DNA from 3 places in the Kluyvera sp. 1366 genome. Region 1 is predicted to be linked to each of the others. Evidence: predicted binding sites of a transcription regulator. Region 1 holds the regulator's gene; each other region holds the start of a gene.
What was found. Region 1 encodes LexA, which represses DNA repair genes until DNA is damaged. Its sites were predicted from a motif close to TNCTGTATGTACATACAGNA; they were not measured.
Positions count from the first base shown of each region.

Region 2: umuD (translesion error-prone DNA polymerase V autoproteolytic subunit) is a predicted target of LexA. The motif match lies at 3,111-3,130, and genes of this name have one in related genera.
Region 3: umuD (translesion error-prone DNA polymerase V autoproteolytic subunit) is a predicted target of LexA. The motif match lies at 1,252-1,271, and genes of this name have one in related genera.

Region 1 is NZ_JBTRDW010000011.1:72,064-77,545, forward strand. It holds gene ubiA (4-hydroxybenzoate octaprenyltransferase) at 1-616, shown strand, start outside; gene plsB (glycerol-3-phosphate 1-O-acyltransferase PlsB) at 665-3,088, opposite strand; gene ACVLVH_RS21400 (diacylglycerol kinase) at 3,216-3,584, shown strand; gene lexA (transcriptional repressor LexA) at 3,690-4,304, shown strand; gene dinF (MATE family efflux transporter DinF) at 4,441-5,482, shown strand, end outside.
Region 2 is NZ_JBTRDW010000015.1:35,281-40,762, forward strand. It holds gene ACVLVH_RS23175 (hypothetical protein) at 87-383, opposite strand; gene ACVLVH_RS23180 (division plane positioning ATPase MipZ) at 380-1,006, opposite strand; gene umuC (translesion error-prone DNA polymerase V subunit UmuC) at 1,300-2,574, opposite strand; gene umuD (translesion error-prone DNA polymerase V autoproteolytic subunit) at 2,583-3,032, opposite strand; gene ACVLVH_RS23195 (XRE family transcriptional regulator) at 3,553-3,771, shown strand; gene ACVLVH_RS23200 (hypothetical protein) at 3,969-4,241, shown strand.
Region 3 is NZ_JBTRDW010000013.1:48,494-53,975, forward strand. It holds partial or broken gene ACVLVH_RS22545 (DUF4113 domain-containing protein) at 20-280, opposite strand; gene ACVLVH_RS22550 (DUF1281 domain-containing protein) at 169-756, opposite strand; gene ACVLVH_RS22555 (XRE family transcriptional regulator) at 915-1,184, shown strand; gene umuD (translesion error-prone DNA polymerase V autoproteolytic subunit) at 1,382-1,801, shown strand; partial or broken gene umuC (translesion error-prone DNA polymerase V subunit UmuC) at 1,810-3,084, shown strand; gene ACVLVH_RS22570 (AAA family ATPase) at 3,495-4,703, shown strand; gene ACVLVH_RS22575 (ParB family protein) at 4,700-5,482, shown strand, end outside.

The DNA.
Region 1 (5,482 bases):
GGTATCCGGGAAAGAGGCGAAGTTGCTGTTTGCCGGTCTCGGTTTGCTGGCGTTTATGCTGGTGTTGACCATGAACACCATGACTATTTTGCTGTCGTTTGGCGGCCTGGCGCTGGCGTGGGTTTATCCGTTTATGAAGCGCTACACGCATCTGCCGCAGGTGGTGCTCGGCGCAGCGTTTGGCTGGGCGATTCCCATGGGATGGGCGGCAGTTAGTGAGTCCTTACCTTTGGTCTGCTGGCTGGTTTTCCTGGCGAATATCTGCTGGACGGTGGCCTATGACACGCAGTACGCGATGGTCGATCGCGATGACGACTTGAAGATCGGCGTAAAATCAACGGCGATTCTGTTTGGTCGTTACGACAAACTGATTATCGGTTTACTGCAGCTGGCAACGCTCGGTTTAATGGCGCTGGTGGGCATGATGCTTCATCTGAATGGGGCGTTTTACTGGTCGCTGCTGCTGGCTGCGGGCTTGTTCGTGCATCAGCAGAAGTTAATTGCCCAGCGCGAGCGCGATCCCTGCTTCCAGGCGTTTCTGAATAACAACTATGTGGGCATGGTGCTGTTTCTCGGCATTCTGCTCAGCACCGTGCCGTTCGCGGATTTGTTATAAACAAAAAAGGCGCACTGAAGTGCGCCTTTTTATTAGCTTGTCGCCGCGTTAATCGTGGGTGACCGCGCTTTCAATCGTCAGACGCACGTCGCTGGTCACCAGTTCCGCCAGCATCTGCCACATCATATGACTGCGTTCGGCATCGGCATCACCTTTGTCACTGATATATCCTTCATCACGCAGCGTGAGTACCAGCGCAGTAAACACTGCTTTATCAAAGAACTCTGGTGCGTTGATACCGTGCAGCACAGACAGGCGCTGAGCCAGCGTGCGGCTCTCTTTCTCCAGCGTGCCACGGTTGATAGCCGGTTTCGCGCTGAGGATAGCGAAGGTAATCGCGAAGCGCTGCAGCGTCTCACGAATACCCGCCGCCAGCAGTTGCAGCGAACGGTGACGTGCCGGCGTCATTCTTAGTTGACCATCCTGCAAGGTGATCAGGCCCTGACGCGCCATCTCTGCACCGAGTGCGTTAAGTAGCGCAGGCAACTCCGCCTTGTCCCAGCGCAAGAACAACTCGCTCTTTAGCATCGGATATACCAGGCTAACCTGACGCAGCAGCTCTGCTTCGCTGATTTCACGATGTTGCTGGACGATGGCGGCAATCAACGATGGCATCACCAACATGTGATGAATGTTGTTGCGATAGTAAGTCATCAGCACCGCCTGCTCGCGCGGCAGGATGATGATGTCGCCAATGCTGTCTTGCTCGGTCTCGAACTTGTTCATGCCCATGGCGTGATCAAGCAGCGCTTCGGCGCTCATGTCAGGCACCGTAGCTTCCGGCGAGTACGGCACATTGCGCAGCAGTTGGGTGTAGCACTCTAACTGCTCAATCAGCTGTTCGCGGGTCAGTGAACGCTGACGTGACGCCAGCAGTGCGGTGACGCACAGGTTCATGGCATTAGCTGCACCGGCTTCGTTGATGCGCACCATCAGCTTCGCCGCAATGTCATTCACGGCGGGCGTCATCCAGGCAGGGCGTTGCGGTTCGATAGGATCAATCGCATCACGCCATTCGGGCACGTTTTTGTTCAGATAGTTCATCAACGGCAGGGGTTCACCGAAGTTAACGTAGCCCTGTCCCAGATTGCGCAGCTTACGTAAACCGCGCACCATCTGCAGGAAGCTCTCTTTCTCTTTGGCCGCACCCCGCAGCTCTTTGGCGTAGGTGCCCACTTCCATCACATGCTCGTAGCCAATGTAAATCGGCACGAAGGTGATTGGACGACTGCCGCCGCGCAGCATCGCCTGCAGCGTCATCGATAGGGTGCCGGTTTTTGGATCCAGCAAACGACCGGTACGCGAACGTCCGCCCTCCACAAAGTATTCAACGGAGTAACCCCGGCTAAACAGCTCGCCAAGATATTCACGGAACACGGTGGAATAGAGTTTGTTGCCCTTAAAGGTACGACGAATAAAGAAGGCGCCCAGACGACGGAAAATCGGGCCGGCTGGCCAGAAGTTCAGGTTAATACCGGCAGCAATATGCGGCGGCACCAGGCCTTGATGATAAAGCACGTAGGAGAGCAGCAGGTAATCCATGTGGCTGCGGTGGCAGGGCACATAGACAATCTCATGACCATCCTGCGCCAGCTGACGCACGCGCTCACCGCCATGCACGTTGATGCCCTGATACAGGCGGCTCCACAGCCAGCCCATCACGCGGTCAGTGACTTTAATCGCTTCATAAGAAAAGTCCGCCGCCACTTCTTCCATCATTTCGATGGCGTTCTGCTGGGCTTTCTCATGCGAAATCTTTTTGCTGCGCGCTTCATCTTCTACTGCTTTTTCGATCGCTTTGGATTGTAACAGCTTGTTGAAGAGATCCTGACGTGCAGGCAGACGCGGGCCGACCGCGGCCAGACGTTGGCGGGCAAAATGAATGCGCGCCACGCGAGCCAGCTTTTGGGCAATCGACTTATCGGTGCCGTGCTCGGTCGCCATCTGGCGCAACGAAACGGTTTGCGAGAAGCGAACAAAGCTGTCGCGGCCGTGCCACAAAATGGCGAAGAACTTCTGCACGCCATTGAGCACGCGCAGATGCGGCGTGGATTCACCGGAGGTTTCACGTCCCGGCGCACGACCAAACATCACCGCGACCGGCAGCATTTGCACATCGAGTTGCGGGTTGCTGCGGTGCAAATCCAGATAATCGTGGAACAGCTTTACCGATTCGGGATTGGCCACGAAATAGGGAATTACGCGTGGGCCATCGTGAATAAACACGTGGCGCGGCAGCAGGGTGCCATCGATCTCCAGCGGAGCCAGCGGATCGGGCAGATCATGTTTCAGGCATTGAGCACGCAGTGTGAGCAGGTCAGCCTTTGAATCATAAGGCAAAACATACATCACCGGACGTGTCGGATCGATCCCATGTTCAGAGATAGGATCGGTCGGAATGACCTTACTTTTTACCAAAATAGAGAGTGGTAAATTCAATAATTTGTAATAGAGTTTACGCCAACCTGACATAGACAACTTTAAGCCTCTTGTTAGCAAAGCGCGGCAAGCATACCAGAAAGCGCAGCGAAGGTCTGTGGCTCTGCCGCCTCATACTGCCCACACATTGACGTCAAAATAGTTCAAGGGTTCCATAGACATGGCAAATAACGTCACCGGTTTAGTAAGAATAGTGAAAGCCGCCGGTTATTCCTGGCAGGGCCTGCGTGCCGCATGGCAGCACGAAGCCGCTTTTCGGCAGGAAGCCATTGCCGCGCTGGTGGCCATTCTCGTGGCTTGCTGGCTGGATGTAGATACCCTTTCCCGCATCCTGATGATTGGCTCGGTAGTGCTGGTTATCATCGTTGAGATCCTTAATAGTGCTATCGAAGCGGTGGTCGACCGCATCGGGCAGGAGCAACATCCGCTCGCGGGCCGCGCCAAAGATATGGGATCGGCTGCCGTATTGCTGACTATCTTACTGGCTCTGTTCGTCTGGAGCGCGCTGCTCTGGACGCATTTGAGATAGGGATTCCAGATTCATCAAACCGCTGATTTTTCCCTCTGTTACGGTTTTCATTTCGCGAATACCTGTATATACTCACAGCGACTGTATAAACAACCAGGGGGCGGGATGAAAGCGTTAACTGCACGGCAGCAACAGGTCTATGACCTGATTCGCGACCATATTAACCAGACGGGCATGCCGCCAACGCGTGCGGAAATTGCTGCGCAACTGGGTTTCCGCTCGCCCAATGCTGCCGAAGAGCATCTGAAAGCGCTGGCGCGTAAAGGCGTAATTGAAATTGTTTCCGGCGCATCGCGCGGAATTCGTTTGCTGATGGAAGAAGAACCGAGCGAAGGGCTGCCGCTGATTGGCCGCGTCGCTGCCGGTGAACCTTTGCTGGCTCAAGAACACATCGAAGCCCACTATCAGGTGGATGCTAACCTCTTTAAACCGAGCGCCGATTTCCTGCTGCGCGTGAGCGGTATGTCGATGAAAGACATCGGCATTATGGATGGCGATCTGTTAGCGGTACACAAAACGCAGGAAGTGCGTAACGGCCAGGTTGTCGTGGCGCGCATTGATGATGAAGTCACAGTGAAACGCTGGAAAAAGCAGGGTGCGATTGTCCATCTGCTACCTGAAAACACCGATTTTCAGCCGATTGTCGTGGATACCCGTGAGCAGTCGCTAACCGTTGAAGGTTTAGCTGTCGGGATTGTGCGCAACGGCGAGTGGCTCTGATCAGTTTCTGATCCACTTTAACTGCGGCGGTGCGTGTTTGCGCTGACCGCAGTCTGCTGTTTTACTTCTCTGTGACTCTTTCTGCGGCTCATTCTGGCGCCATTACGCTGATTACCGCACACAACGGAATGGGCTAATGCAGCTGTTTTCCTCCTCAGATAAAACGCTCTGGCGGCTAGCGCTGCCGATGATCCTGTCAAATATCACCGTCCCATTACTGGGTGTGGTGGATACCGCCGTTATTGGTCATCTCGATAGCCCAATCTACCTCGGTGGCGTCGCCGTGGGCACAACCGCCACCAGCTTCATCTTTATGCTCCTGCTGTTCCTGCGCATGAGCACCACCGGACTCACCGCTCAGGCATTTGGCGCCAATGACAAAACGGCGCTGGCGCGCGCCTTAATACAACCGCTACTGATTGCGCTGGTTTTTGGTGCGCTGTTTATGGTGCTGCGAACGCCGGTCAGCAGCCTGGCGGCAGCTTTAATGGGTGGCAGCCCGGAAGTGCAGCAACAGGCGAAAATATTTATTGAGATTCGCTGGCTAAGTGCGCCCGCAACCTTGACCAATTTGGTGATTCTTGGCTGGCTGCTGGGCGTGCAGTACGCGCGGGCACCGATGGTGCTGCTAATCATCGGCAACCTGGTGAATATCCTGCTGGATCTGCTGTTCGTGCTCAAACTGCATTGGGGTGTCGCCGGAGCGGCGGCGGCTACCGCGCTGGCAGAATATGTCACGCTGGGCGTGGGTTTGTGGATGGTGGCGCGGGTGCTGAAGATGCGCGGTATCCACTTTGCTTTACTCAAAAGCAGCTGGCGCGGCGATGCGGCGCGGCTATTCCGCCTCAATCGCGACATTATGCTGCGTTCTTTGATGCTGCAAATCTGCTTCGCGTCGCTCACCATCCTTGGCGCACGCATTGGGCCGGATGTAGTGGCAGTCAACGCGGTGCTGCTGATGTTCCTCACTTTCACCGCATACGCGCTGGATGGATTTGCCTACGCGGTTGAAGCCTGTTCGGGTGAAGCGGTTGGGGCCAAAGATCGCAGCCGACTATTGCTGATTTGGCATGCGGCTTGTCGCCAGGCATGCTTCGTCGCCGCGATCTTTGCGCTGATTTATGCATTCACCGGTCCGGAGATTGTGGCGATGCTGACGTCACTGGAAGCGCTACGAG
Region 2 (5,482 bases), on a different contig from region 1:
TTGTTATCCTGGTATCTAATTAAGATAACAAGATAACAAGATAACAAGATAACAAGATAACAAGATGACAAGATAACAAGTTGCACTTATTGTAACTTTGCTGAGTTAATCAGCTTTGACCGCTCGTTCTCACTCAATTTTTCGAAAGCCATAACTGCAGCTCGCACAACATCCGAACGGTTTACACGCAGTCCGGAGTTGTTCATCTCATCACGAATGCAGTTATCTATTGATTGAAGATTGGAATCTGCAAACGAGATGCTCACGGGCTTAGCTTTACTTTTCGATGAATTTTTCTTCTCAGTGATCACACCGAGTCCTGCAGTGCCACCGTTAATGAATGCGCTCTCGTCTTTAGGTGGAGTGTTTGCTCTGTTCCTCACAATACCAACTCCTTAACCAAGGCTGAGATCTCTTCCTGAGCTTTTTCATTCTGTGTTTCATAGATAGTTAATGACTCTGCCCAGGCATCTCTATGGGCTTTCCGATCGCATATGCGGGATGTGGCTAACTGCATCTGGGGATAATCAGCCAGTACTTCAGCTGCTTGATGCGCCTCATTAACAAACATATTCGTAGGGGCCATGTTGAGGACTAAAAAACCTCTAACATTCTCATTAAAGTCTTTAGCTGCGGTAAATACTTCGCAAGTGTGTGGGACGACATCTAAATCCATTTGTGATGGTCTAAGCGGCGAAATAAAAACATCCGCTGACATCAACCCACTTCGCATTTCTGCACTATCACGACCTGCACAATCAGCGATGACATAGTCATAAGACTTTGCATGTTCTTTAAGCATAGCCTTTATATTACCTGTGGCACCGGTAACTGGAATGTGTGGAAGAGATTCAGAACGGTTGTTATACCAGGTCAATACAGATTTTTGGTCATCTGCATCTACGATTATGACCGACTTACCCTGCGACTTAAGGCATGACGCAATCGATACTGCAAGAGTACTTTTACCCACGCCACCCTTCTGACTTCCTAGTACGATAATCATAACAACCTCGATTAATAACAAGATATGATCTTATCATAATCATATCTTGTTATCTTAACAAGATAATTTTAATGGCATAGGTTTATGATTAATAAGATATTATTATCTTATTATCTTATTATCTTATTATCTTATTATCTTATTAACTTGTTATGGGCGGCAGTTGTGGGTATGTAACGGCTCAGTTAAGCGGTTAGCAACTCCTGCCAAACTAATCCTGACTGCTGATGCGCTGCTCATCACGTGCAGCGCTGATAACGATCGGCTTCTTATCCGGATTTGTTCGACAGACCTTATCTGACAAATGCCACAGGGATATCTTTCCAGTTTGTCGTCCATGCAGGTGATAGCAGCTCCCGTTTCATTTTCCACTCGTTGTTCACTCCCTGACGCGCAAACCACAGGTTTCCCAGCCCGGACTGGTTAATACCGTCCAGCACCTTCATCAGCTGCGCACTGTTTTTTCTCGGCTGATCTTCATCGAACAGGTTCAGCTGGCTGACGCCATGCGGCGTGAAGTCATCAAGCATGATGCCTGCCGTCATATAACGGCGACCTTCCACCCAGATGCGGTCCAGCGATCGCATGGCCACCTCAATGACGTCACGCGTATCCTGCGTCGGACGCGGGAGCTTCTCGCCGGCGCTGTTGCCGTAGAACACCTCATCTTTCGCGTGCGGCGAGGTGCGGATAAATACGCCAACGTGCCGGCAGAACTGGCGCTCTTTCCTTAGCTTCTCGGCAGCGCGCGTGGCGTACTGGCAGAGCGCCTCCTGCATGGCCACCTTTGTAGTAATGCGTTCGCCAAAAGAGCGGCTGGAGACGATCTGCTGCTTTGCCGGCGGCATCTCCTCAAGCGGTATGCAGGATTCGCCGTTGAGTTCGCGCACGGTTCGCTCAAGCACAACGCCGAAATTTTTGCGGATCAGGGCAGGGTGCGCTCGCGCCAGCTGCAGGGCGTTTTCAATACCCATCAGGGTAAGGCGCTTGCCGATGCGACGTCCCACACCCCAGATTTCCTCTACGGGCTGATTGGCCAGCAGCGTTTCAGTGCGCCTGGGATTACCGGGCGTCAGCGCCAGCACGCCGCGGAACTGCTTCCATTCCTTGCTTGCCCATTGTGCTGATTTCGCGAGGGTTTTTGACGGGCCCATGCCCACGCCGACGGTCAGGCCAATGGTGGACAGTACGTGCGCGCGCAGGCGCCGGCCAAAGTGCTCAAAGTCCTCGCAGCCATCGATGCCGCTTAAATCGAGGAACATTTCATCAATGGAGTACTGTTCTACCCGGGGCGTCATTTCTTCCAGTGCTGTCATAAGGCGCTGTGATATCGAGTGGTACAAAGCGTAATTGCTTGAAAATACGTGAACTTTTTCAGGGTATTCCTGTGCTTTAAGCTGAAACCAGGGCATACCCATTTTTATATTCAGAGCGATGGCTTCGACGGATCTCGCGATAACACAGCCATCGTTATTGCTTAACACCACCACGGGTTTGCCGCGCAGGTCAGGGCGGAACAAGGTCTCGCATCGGGCATAAAACTTGTTCGCGTCGGCTAATCCAAACATAGGCATGGTTACCTCCGGCGCGCGCGCGTACTGTTAAAAAACCATGTGACCACGCCAAGCAGCTGCAGCTCTTCCGGATAGATAACGGGGTAGGCCGGATTCATGGGCAGCAGCGCAAGGCACGGCTGCAGCTGCAGGCGCTTGACCGTGAACTCGCCGTCTACTTCCGCGATGACGATGTCGTGGTGCGCGGCTTCTTCTGCCCGATCAACCACCATGACGTCGCCGTCAAACAGGCCGAGATCCTGCATGCTGTTGCCGCTGGCGCGCACGAAGAACGTCGACGCGCGCCGGCGAATGCAGAGTTCGTTGAGGTCGAGCTCTTTTTCGACGTAATCCTGCGCCGGTGAAGGAAAGCCGGCCGCGCAGGGGTCAGCAAACATTGGCACGCGCACACGCGGCGTGAATATGGGTGGCCAGAGCAGCATTAGGCCGGAAGCGTACGCCGCGGGTTTCATGTTGCTGCCCCCGGGATGTACACAGGGTGACGGGTGAGTGCTGTAGGTAAGTCGCGCATAAAATCCTCCTCATAATAATACTGTCTATGCATACAGTATTAAGGGGCGGGATTTAGATGGCAAGAGGAGACAGGCAGTTACGTGCCGTAAACGGTTTTATGTGGCTGAGAGGCATGCGAAAATTTTTTTGAACCTGACCTATGATGAGGCCGGGCAAGAGATGCGTACGGATGCGTTCTCTGGCTGTACTCCAGCAGCCCGGCCTTCCGCGGCCGGGCTTCTTAAACTGCTTTATCTGATTTCGGGTCGGGTGCGTAAGCAGTCTCTGCCGGTTCCGGTGAAATGACGCTTCCTCGCACAGCTGTTCGTTCCTCGCGCTGCTGCGGTACGCCTCAGCCGTGACTGCGGCGAGCGTTGCGGGCTGACAGTTGACGGCAGGTACTTCTTTCCGGACCCGTTGTGCAGGGCAGGCGAATCGCCTGAATCTGGAAAACCCTCCCTTAATTGTCCGGGGCAACCTATGGATGGTCACACCTCTCCCGCACGCTTTCTCGCTTATCTTCTGGCTGAGCACTACGTCTCCGTTTCGCAGCGGTGTGACCGCAGCGGGCTGGACAGCGATATCGTCTGGGATTTTCTGGCGGGGCACCTGCCGGTGAAGCAGACGCTGGCCGACCAGCTGGGCGTCGTTTTTCACTCCCCGGATTCTGGATCACCCGGCAGGCACTATGGGGCATGACGGATGCAGGGCCCGGCCAGATGGTGACGGTGTGCAGCTGTGCTAAATTAAGGCTCGCCGGTACGGGTTATAGGCTCCGTATTTCACCAGGGGTTAAATAGACTGTCCCCGTACCGGCATCCTTCCCCGTCATGCTTCTGAACTACGGACCTCCGCATGGCACTCTCAGACAGGCATACTTTACTCCGGAGGTAGCTATGAGTTCTGATGATATGAAAGCATTCATAAGGGAAAACCGCAGGCGGGCGCAGGAAATGCAGGAGTACGTTATCCGCTATGCTGACGCGCGGGATGCGGTTGGTAATGTGGCCATCCGCATCTGGCAGGCGGGTCATGAGATAAATCACGATACCCTCATGGAATGCCTGCGCGACCGGCTGGCGCTGGCGCGCACAACCGGCGATGAAAACAGTCAGGCATACCTGCAGCTGGCCATCAGTTCGCTGGAGTTTAATAAGGGCAGGCTGTAAGGAAAAAACGTCCCCTGCGGCGGACCCCGCTGGGGAAAAGGAGTCGTCTGGTGAGCCAGCTTATCGTGCCAGTATACTGAGTTTAGCAGCGGACGGGCGTCTGTCCCGACGGCAATTCAGGTTCGTCAGCTAAGTGCCAAACGCGGACACTGGCGATTGTAATTTGCTTCGGGACCAGTACGAGGCGATTTTCTTTTGCTACTCACATGGACTCGGTAAAACGCCCAATCTGCCGAACTGCTTTGCAGGAACGAAAAAAGGCGGGGTGGAAAACCCCCGCCTTTGTTCAAGTTCCTTCAGCCATTAGCGGCGTCCGGTCAGTTGCTGAATCGCAACGATAAGCTTTACTCCGGTTAGCATTATCTGCATCACCAGGAGGACAGTTCCTAAAGTTATCACTTCGGCATCTCCGTATTCAGGAGAGCGCCACACGCCGCTTATGCCCTTGGACTTCCCTCACGGCGCGTATCAATCACTAGTCGATACATGCAGCACCCTATAAGTGGGGGCAGACCGGACGGCTCCACCCGTTTCCGGTCGGGAGAATTCGTTACCTTCACCCGTTAGTGCTGCACTCAAACCGACAAGCCCGAACATTATAAGCCAACAATGGGGTTGACGTATATTGACGGGGCCGTCAATAGTGCTAAAATTGCATCACTAGTCGATACATGCAGCACCCTGTTCCTGAGCACGGCTTCCAACCGTACCCGGAACTGAAAATAAACCTGGTCTTCCAAACCGGGTTTTTTTTCGCCCTCAGTAAGCATTTCTCTCGCATTGCATTACTTATGCTCATCATACACAAATAGCACGAATTGCTAAAGCTTTTTAAAAAAGTTGTGATTGTGTTTTTCGCATGTCTACTTTTTTCTACTGTTTGGTAAAACGCCTATAGCACCGAAGTTATGCAATACAGATGTATTACATGGCACCCACGCCAGCTGGCGGCGTTTCGGTAAAACGCCCATAAGACCGAATCGCCCCGCTGCGGCGCGTAATACTATATGTAGTGCCTCTCTCAGCTGAGAACCATACCAGATATCGTGGTCAGGCGGTCAGCGCCGGGTCAGGCCGCGCCGGTTGCCCCGCTGCGCCATTCGGTAAAACTCCGGTAAGAGAGGGTTTCCCCGAATCAGAATCTGCGCCAGCGAAGTTTTATTCTTGCTTTTTACAGAGTTCACAATCGCGAGTTATAAGGTGTCATTCTGACATCAAGCCTATGTCCGCTGGGTATTTAC
Region 3 (5,482 bases), on a different contig from region 1:
AGAATCGTCCGGAAGTGATTTATTTGATTAGGGGAATATCACTGAGTCGCGTCGTGTATCTGGGCGAGAGCATTTCTCTTTTCATCTGCCAGCTGCTGTCACGCGCTCCCTGCCCTGCAAACCAGACCTTTCCCCTCCCGGAACGATTTATCTTATCAAGAGCTGACATCAGCGCATCGGCGTTTGCACGCGGCTGCTGTTCACTGAACATGTCATACAGCGCCACACCCGACTGATAGAAATCGGCCAGACTGACGCCGGCTTTTGCGTACCGGTATCCGGCGTATCGCTGCCCGCCGTCACGTTCAGTGCCGGACAGGGCGCATATTCCGTTGCGGCTGTCGGACGCAGCAGACCGGCACACCCGGCCAGAAAAAGCTGTATCCCCTCCCCCGCTGCCCGCACGTAGCCGGGCGCGTCAGCGCTCCCTTCCATCAGCGCTCTGACCTTCGAAACTTCACTTTCCGGGCCTGTGACCCGCAGCCTGTTGGCACACCAGTTCGGCATGTCGACTACTCCGTTAAGGTTTGCACGGTGCCATCTGCACCGTGCCGCCACTGCAGCCGGGCGGACAGCTGAGCAAACAGGGGCGACAACGGAAGCCGCACGCGCCGCCGGAGCGGACTGAATGTCCCGCGCGGCGGGGAACGGGTGAGTATGTCGGCGAAGCTTCCCTTGTTGGTGAGGCCGCCCGGCTAAGGTGGAGGCACGGTGCAGCTTAATCAGCCGAAGCACGGCTATGGCCACACGGGTCATTAACCGGCGTCAGGCGAAACGATGACGCCGTTAAGCAGCGGAGCGCAGCGACTTCCGTCTTAACGTGCCGGCGATAAGCGCAGGATGATTTCTGAAAAAATGCAGAAACTGCACTTTTTCAGCGCTATGATAAGAGAAAACCGTGAGGGGAAATGCACATGACGGGATGGCAGCTGAGGCTGTGGCGGAAAGGCTTGCTCTGGAGCCGTGAACGGGCCGCCGCAGAACTGGGGGTGAGCCTGCGCACCTATCTGATATATGAAAATGCCGACGCCGTTAAGCGATCGGTGGCCATGGCCACGGTGACACTGTCGCTCATCAACCTTATGCCGGCACTGCGATCCGATCAGCTGAGCAAGGAGCTCCTGCTGCAGATGCTGCAGGATATGACCGGCGACGTGGCAGAAAATGAAACTGAACAGCTTTAAGGCAGATGAGCCTGCTGGGCTGCTTTTCCTGTTCCACCCTGCTTGTAAGATAAATTTCTCCCATTAACACTGTATACATAAACAGCATTACTCAGAGGAGGATTTATTATGCGCTACGCACACACAGCCACTGCCGGTCCGGATGTAATTCGCCCGGAGGCCTCATCATGAAACCCGCAACCTGTGCTCAGGGCCTGATGCCGTTCTGGCCACCTCTCAATACGCCCCGGGTTCGCGTACCGCTCTTTGCCGAGCCCTGTGCGGCCGGCTTCTCCTCCCCGGCCGCGGATTACGTTGAAAAAGAGCTGGACCTCAACGAGCTGTGCATCCGCCGGCGCGCCTCCACCTTTTTTATTCGCGCCAGCGGCAGCAGCATGGAAGGCCTCGGTCTTTATGACGGCGATGTCATGGAGGTTGACCGGGCAGAAGAAGCCGCGCACGGCGACATCGTCATCGCGGAGGTAGACGGCGGATTCACGGTCAAGCCCCTGCAGCTGCAGCCGCGCCTTGCGCTGCTGCCCATGAATCCGGCTTACCCCGTCATCTATCCGGAAGAGCTGCAGCTGCTTGGCGTGGTCACATGGTTTTTTAACAGTACGCGCGCGCGCCGGAGGTAACCATGCCTATGTTTGGATTAGCCGACGCGAACAAGTTTTATGCCCGATGCGAGACCTTGTTCCGCCCAGACCTGCGCGGCAAACCCGTGGTGGTGTTAAGCAATAACGATGGCTGTGTTATCGCGAGATCCGTCGAAGCCATAGCTTTGAATATAAAAATGGGTATGCCCTGGTTTCAGCTTAAAGCACAGGAATACCCTGAAAAAGTTCAGCTTTTTTCAAGCAATTACGCCTTACACCATTCAATATCGCAGCGGGTAATGACTGCACTAGAGGAGCTGACGCCGAAGGTTGAGCAATACAGTATCGATGAGAAGTTTTTGGATCTCACCAGTATTGATGGCTGTGAAGGTTTTGAGCATTTTGAGCGCTGGCTGCGCGCCCATGTTCTCGCAACTACAGGCCTTACTGTTGGCGTTGGTATGGAGCCAACTAAAAATCTGGCAAAATCCGCGCAGTAGGCAAATAAAGAATGGAAGCAAGTCAGGGACGTCCTGGTTTTAACGCCCGGCAATCATCAACGATCTTAGACGCTACTGCATAATTAGCCAGTAGAAGAAATATAGGGTGTAGGTCGCCGCATTGGTAAAAGACTTAACCTGATAGGTATTAAAACCGCTCTGCAGTTAACCCGCGCACACCCACAATATATACGTGACAACTTCAGCGTTGTGCTGGAATGCACATTCAGGGAGCTCAATGGGAAAGCATGCATCCCACTGGAAGAGTTTGCGCCTGCCAAACAGCAAATAGTTTGTAGTCGAAGTTTTGGTGAACGCATCACCATAAAAACCGGTATGCAGCAGGCCTTGTGTCAATACGCTACGCGCGCGGCAGAAAAGCTTCGTAGCGAGCGACAGTACTGTCGCCACGTTAGCGTTTTTATTCGCACATCACCTCATGCAAACGGTGAAGTCTTTTATGGAAAAAGCGCGGGCGAGAAGTTAACGATTCCTAAACAGTATACGCGCGAGATTATTAAAGTCGCTATGTGTTCACTCGATCACATCTGGCTAGAAGGACGCCGTTACATGAATGCAGGCATAATGCTTGACGACTTCACGCCAAATGGCGTCAGCCAACTGAACCTGTTTGATGATAACCAGCCTGAGGCTAATAGTGCGAAGCTGATGAAAGTGCTCGACGGCATCAATCAATCTGGCCTGGTAAATGTTTGGTTTGCGGGGCAGGGTATTAATATAGAGTGGAAGATGAAAAGAGAAATGTTGTCACCGGCATGGACATCGAACTGGAAAGATATCCCCGTAGCAAAAGTATACTGATGCTAAGTAAAAACAAATACCCCTGGCAATTGAGGCATATTTCCAGCATCAATCACGTTGAAGCCCCGGGAATTTCAGCTTGAAATATTACAAAATTAATTATTAAAAACAACAATTTAATATACTTTTTTGGTGGGTAATTCTATCTGAAATTTAATTATCATTCTCTACATCTAAAGTCCTCATCTGTAGTGAGTCCTTAACTCATGCGCAGCCAACCTTGGTACAACAAATAAAACGAATCCGAACAGAGGCAGGGGAGGGCGGTCTTTAGGCCTCTCATTGAATATAGTTACAGTCATCGACACAGAAAATCGCGCCCGTGCAACATTTTTATGAATATCAAAAAATGTTGCACGGGCAAATTATAAATGTACACTCATTTTATTGATTGCCAATGGAGTTGAGTGATGAAAAGTACTTACGGTGGCGTGGATGAAACAGCCCGCAGGGCGACCGCAATGCTGCGCAGTATGAGCGATGACATAATAGGGAAGCGTCACGAGTTTGGCCTAGATAAGTATTACCAGACTTACACACGTAATACTGTGGCAAACATGCCAAAACTGAGTCGCCGCGCAGTAGAGCAGGCGATTGCAGAGATGGAAGAAGAAGGGTATGTCTTTGGAAAAAAAGATGCAGGCAATGCCAAGCACTATGCTCTGACAGTACAGGATGTAGTGGACATCTATGAACACCGTAAAGTGCCCAAATATCGTGAGCTCCACGAAGAAGGTGGTCCGTTTACTATTTTCATCGTCAATCTTAAAGGTGGCGTGTCCAAGACTGTTAGTACCGTAACGCTTGCGCATGGGCTGCGCGTCCATCCCGATCTTCTGCAATATGACCTGCGCATTTTGGTTGTTGATCTTGACCCGCAGGCATCCAGCACGATGTTCCTTAATCATTTAAGCAGTATTGGTTCCATTATGGAAACCGCCGCTCAGGCCATGTTGAATGATCTGGATGCGGAACAGATAAAGGAAGACATTATTCTTCCAACCATTATACCTGGAGTGGATATTATTCCGGCGTCCATTGATGATGGCTTCGTGGCCAGTCAGTGGAAGGAACTCGTGAGCGAGCACCTGCCTGGCATGAAGCCTTCTGAAGTACTGCGCCGCAATATCATTGATCGCGTCGGTAAGGACTACGATTTCATTTTTATCGATACCGGGCCACACCTTGATGCCTTTATGCTCAATGCGATTGCCGCAAGCGATCTACTTTTGACACCAACGCCGCCAGCCCAGGTTGACTTCCATTCCACATTAAAATATCTGACACGTTTGCCAGAAATGCTGGAGAAGCTTGAGGATGAAGGCATTACTCCAAGAATCAAAGGCAACATTGGATTTATGTCAAAGATGACCTCTAAGCGTGATCATGAGATGACGCATGGTTTGGCGCGAGACGTCTTCACGTCATACATTCTGGACGCGACGTTGCCACGCCTTGATGGGTTTGAGCGCTGCGGTGAAACCTTTGACACAATAGTCAGTGCCGATCCTCAGTCATATCCGGGTAGTGCGGAAGCATTAAAAAATGCAAAGCGCGAGGCGGAACGGTTTACGCAGGCAGTATTTAAAAGAATTGAGTTCGTGAGGGGGATGAAATGAAGAAAGAGCTGAAAGGGTTAGGGCGTTCAGTAAGTGAATCCAGCTTTTCTAAAAAATTAAGCGAGACAGACGGCAACCGAACTTTTGTCCTGAAATCAGGTGCCGAAGCAAGTTTTACGCTCACACATGTACTTCACGACGAAATTGAACAGCAAACTTTCGTTGATGCCGGCGTAAACGGCCGTGATCAGTCATTCATCACCAAGGAGTCGGTTAGTGACATTGCCCGCACTATTAAGCTTCAACAATTCTTCCCGGCGATCGGCAGAGAAGTAGAAGGGCGGATTGAAGTACTGGATGGCTCTCGCCGCCGTGCAGCCTGCATATTTAATGGCGCGGCTTTTGATGTTTTGGTGACTAAAGACGATTTATCACTGGCTGATGCCCGTCAACTGGCGATCGATATCCAGACGGCGAAAGAGCACACATTACGTGAACTGGGTAAACGACTAAAGCTGATGTATCCGGAAGGAACGACGCAGTCTGAAATGGCGAAGGCAGAGGGCATATCGCCCGCTAAAATCACCCGCGCTTTTCAGGCCGCATCAGTGCCCGATGAAATGATCGGCGTATTCCCCTCCGTTAACGAGCTTTCAATCAGCGATTATCAGGCTTTGCTTGATGTAGCGGAGAAGGCCAACGTTAAAAACATCTCCATTAGCGACCTTGTGATTAACGTCCTTGAGAAAATGGACGAAGATACCAATTTGACGGCTGATGAGACGGCTTACAAAGCCAAGATTATTGGTTATTTCCGCACTGAAGTCGCTGGCCTAAAA